2 regions of the Streptococcus hillyeri genome follow, and region 1 is predicted to be linked to the other one. Evidence: predicted binding sites of a transcription regulator. Region 1 holds the regulator's gene; the other holds the start of a gene.
The links. Region 1 encodes HrcA, which represses chaperone genes, less so after heat shock. Its sites were predicted from a motif close to TTAGCACTCNNNNNNNNNGAGTGCTAA; they were not measured.

Region 1 (2,418 bases):
TTTAATGGCCATCATTAGTGACTAGTTGTACACCACCACCATAGCTGGTCTCAGTAGGCGTTCGTGAAGTTTGTAGCCTTTTTGGAAGACTTCAGCGATAGTGTCCGCTGGGTGTTCGTCATCTGCTGGCAGGGTTTGAACAGCCATGTGAAGATTGTGGTCAAAGGTTTCTAAAGCAACTTCTTCAACCCCTTCTTCTTTCAGCGCTTGGATAAGGCTATCACGCGTCATTTCAAGGCCTTTTTTGACATCGTCTGTCAGACCTTCAACAGCTAGGGCACGCTCTAAATTATCCAAACTTGGCAAGATTTTTTTAGCCAAGTCTTGTGAGCGATAGCGTTGCAATTGTTGACGCTCTTCATTAGCTCGGCGCTGAATGTTTTGCATTTCGGCATGCGCACGGAGGTATTTATTTTCAAAATCCTCAGCACGCTCATTAGCCAATTCTAATTCTGATTTTTCAGGAACTTCTGTTGTCTCTTCCACCACTTCCTCAGCGGTTTCGACAGCTTCTTCCTGAAGTTCTTCGTTTTTTACTTCTTCTGACACAAGGTGCCTCCTTAACTTCTTAATAAATGCTTTCATCTCTAATGCACTTCATAGTGGTTACTATTGAGATAGCGATAGTAATCGGTCAACTTAGCAACCATCACGCGGCTGATAATATTGATGAGACTCACTATCCTACGATAATCCATCTCGACAGGACCAATCAAGCTCATCAGCGCCATCCCCCGGTAAGGAATAAGAAATTGATGGCTAATCACCGTCAACTCCGATAGCGCAGGCTCCTTGCTCTCTGCGACTTGCACTTTGGTCATTTGCTCTTGGGAAATGGCAGAGCGTAATTCTAGTGCGACCCTTTGTTCATTATCTAGGAACTGATAGATGGCTAGATTAGCATACGTTAGCGCAGCTATTTTTCCAGCAACAAAAACCGTTTCCTTAAAGAGATGACTAAAAATGTAATCAAAAAGTGGTAAGACATTATCGATGGTTTTAAAATACTTTTGAACCACCTGAGGAATTTCCGTCCTCAGCTTATAATGGATGTCTAGCACCGCTTTTCCCAAAAAACGCTCATCGATCAACGCTTTAAGAGTGACTAAATCACTGGTCAAGAAATTTTTAGGAATCGCAAACTGCACCGTCACAGGTTTAGACTCATCAAGGGTTAGTACCGCCAGCGCATCGTGGCTCGACAATTGAACGATGTCAAAGCCTGTTAGCCTCTGACGAGTCGGCTCAACATCCTGAACAATCGCTGTATAACCTGTCATTTCCGACAATAGGTTGCTCGCCGCACCGAGAATGTCATCCAGTTTAAACGCTTCAAAATCAAAAGCCTTTATCACCTCATAGACATCCTGCTCATCAATGCTATCTAGATTCAGCGAATGCGTCACAAAATATTGAAAGCCAGCTCGACTAGGCAGACGCCCACTTGACGTATGAGCTTTCTCCAAGAAACCTAATTTCTCAAGCTTTGCCATGTCGTTTCGAATCGTGGCAGAACTCGAAGCAATCAAATCCTGTAAGGCTTTTGAGCCAACCGGCTCACGCGTCTGTGTAAACATCTGAACAATCAAATTCAAAATGTCATTCTGACGTTCAGTTATCATGAGAGACGTCACCTTCTTTCATCTTAGCACTCTTTATATCTGAGTGCTAACTCATGATTCTATTATACTCTTTTTTATGCCCTTGTCAACAAAATTAGCACTCTTTTTACAAGAGTGCTAAAAATCGGTCTAGAGACCTAGTATCATTTTGATTAAGCCATTAAACAGCTATCATACTGCCTGTTGCGCCAATCAGTTATCTTAATATTTAGGAATATTTTTATCCTTAACAAAAATCAAAAATTACTTTTTAAAGTCAATTAGTTTTTATTTAGTATTTTTGTTAACACTTCTCCTAATGTGGTGTGGGGCGGAAGCGACCTCCTACAGAGTTCCATTCCTTCTTGGCAAGCCTAGATCTCACTCTCTGGTTTCTTAGCTTAGGCTGAAACTGTCCACTGGACAGTTTCACTCCCACATCCGCACAGCCCCAAAGGTCTGGGAGACCTTTGGAGGTTGGAAATAAGATGAACGAAGTTCATCACATTCGTATAGGATGGCCGCTAACGATTGCGTGGTAGCAAAATAGTCCAGTGGACTATTTTAGGTGGACACTTGAAAATGAAAAAGTGTCCAGTTAGGACTTCCAATCAACCACTGCGTCAATCTGTTAATGTTAATGCCATTAAAAATAGAAGGTTGAGATATTTTATGTCCCAACCTCTTTTTCTATGTTTAGAGATACCAAAGGTTAGTCTAAGTGTCAAGTAAAACACTAACATACTTAACATTTATATCATTCGAAAGTGATAATGTAATTGAAAGAACCATGTATTTACTTTACTTTTTTGTATAT
Region 2 (2,418 bases), 310 kb from region 1:
CCATGTATTGTGACAGGTAACCACGGTCAAACTGCATCCCTTCAACCACTTCAAGTTCAGTTTCCATCCCACGTGATTCTTCGATAGTGATGACACCATCTTTACCCACACGTTCCATCGCTTCTGAGATGTACTCACCTACTTTTTCAGAACGTGATGATACCGCAGCAACTTGTGCAATAGCTTCACGGTTTGAAACAGGTTGTGCGATAGTTTTCAATTCTTCAACAGCAGTCGCAACAGCTGTTTCAATCCCACGACGGATACCAATTGGGTTGGCACCAGCTGTCACGTTTTTAAGACCTTCACGAACGATAGCTTGTGTGAGCACAGTTGCTGTTGTCGTCCCGTCACCCGCAATATCATTGGTTTTTGAAGCCACTTCTGAAACGAGTTTCGCTCCCATGTTTTCAAAATGATCTTCTAATTCAATTTCTTTAGCAATGGTTACCCCATCATTAGTAATCAGTGGTGACCCAAAGGCTTTTTCAAGCACCACATTACGTCCCTTAGGACCCAAGGTAACTTTTACCGTATCTGCTAAAATATCAACACCACGGACCATTGCCTCACGCGCATCCGCTGAAAATTTAATCTCTTTTGCCATAATTAAGATATAGAGGGCGTTAAACGGACAATAGCAAAATAGGGAACTCAATGACGACGCTAGCGTCTAGTTGAAGTTCATCTTTTTGCAGCCGTCCGTAGCCCGTATTCAGTTAAACTCATACAGGCTACCCTCTCTCCTTTCTATCCTTTCTTATATTCTTATTATTCCACAATCGCTACAATATCTGCTTCACGGACGATGGTTACTTTCTCATCACCATCTTTGACTTCAATACCCGCACCGCTTTCAATAAGAACCTTATCTCCTGCTGCTACACTTGGTGCTACCAAATCACCGTTAAGCGTACGGATACCGTCTCCTACTGAAACAACCGTAGCGACTTTGGTCGCATCATGTGAGGCACCCGCTAGGACAAAGCCACCCACTGTTTTTTCTTCTACTTCTTCAAATTTCACGACCACACGGTCACCTAATGGTTTTAACATCTTTATCCTCCATTATTAGTCTTTTATAAAATAGCAGAGCTGCTTTCGAGCTACAATTTCATTTTTAGCACTCTATCACACCGATTGCTAATTCTTATAAAGTCTATTCTATCACTTAGTCAGGATTAGTCAAGAAAAAAACTCCTATCTTTAGGAGCTTTTTCAATCTGTTAAAGAAGTCTTAATCACATCTCTCAGTTTCCGTCTCTTCGCAATCCAAAGAGGACGGTCATCGTATTCAAAGGTGCGGTTGGTCAAAAAGATGACGGCAGTCTGCGTTTTACGATTAACCATCACAAAAGGTCCTGTGTAACCCGTGTGGTCAATCCAATCACCATCTAAATTCCAGCCCATAGAACGTGGCTTATTGCCAAGACTGATATTGGTCCACAGATTTTCAGCAAAGTCATCTTCTAGATAATGGCGACAAAAGATTTCCAAATCTTTGACGGTTGAAAAAAGCCCTGCTGACCCTGCATGATACCCAAAAACTTTCGCTTTAGGATCGTGGACCACACCATCATGAATTCCCTTAACCGTAGGCACAGCTTCCTTAACAGGACCAAAACCAGTTTCTACCATCTGCCAAGGCTCAAAAATTTCCTGACTAAAAATCGTTTTCAGACTGGAGCCATAAATCTCTTCCAACATAAAACCCAGCAAGAGAAAATTAATATCCGTATACAGAAAGTCTTTATTATCCGTCACAGTAATGTGGTTGATTGCTTCTTTCAACTCAACCTCTGACAGTTGATCACGATTTGGGATAAAAGGGTCAATTCCTGTCGTATGGGTCAAAAGCTGGCGCAGGGTTACTGAGGCATCATGAAAGTCAGGATAATGCTTGACTAGAGGATCATCTAGCTGAATCGCTCCGCTATTTAACAAGAAAGTGCAAATCGTAGAAACCCCTACAACCTTGGAGACACTCGCCAAATCATAGGTTAAACCTGAAAAAACGGGCGCTTGCCCGTCTTGTGTTCCTAAAAAATGCTCACTCCACATGCCGTTTTGATAAATCGCCAAACTAGCGCCGTGGTAGAGGTTATCAGCTATCTGCTGATGGATTTTCGTTAGAATACGTTCCATTTATTTACTAAACCAAATTTCAATATTGCTAGTGTCTTTGATGACCACAAGTTTCTTGTCAGCATAAGCAATTAAACATCCTAGGCTCTCAAGAGTTTCTCGAAATGCTAGTAAATCCGCCTCAGCTGGCAATGTAAATTCCAAATACTCTAAATCCCAAACACTGTCAGGGTCTGCTTGTAAATCCTCCCCTTGTGCCGCTACAAAATTGACGCGCAATGGCAGTTCTAAGGTTTGGTAAAAAGCTTGCGCTATCTCAACATCTGGTACATT

Region 2: groES (co-chaperone GroES) is a predicted target of HrcA. The motif match lies at 1,121-1,147, and genes of this name have one in related genera.

The regions. Positions count from the first base shown of each region.
Region 1 covers NZ_CP163513.1:142,836-145,253, reverse strand. Annotated here, with positions in the region: gene grpE (nucleotide exchange factor GrpE) at 22-585, opposite strand; gene hrcA (heat-inducible transcriptional repressor HrcA) at 588-1,622, opposite strand.
Region 2 covers NZ_CP163513.1:457,049-459,466, reverse strand. Annotated here, with positions in the region: gene groL (chaperonin GroEL) at 1-607, opposite strand, end outside; gene groES (co-chaperone GroES) at 772-1,056, opposite strand; gene AB6M99_RS02310 (serine hydrolase domain-containing protein) at 1,219-2,145, opposite strand; gene AB6M99_RS02305 (CppA N-terminal domain-containing protein) at 2,146-2,418, opposite strand, start outside.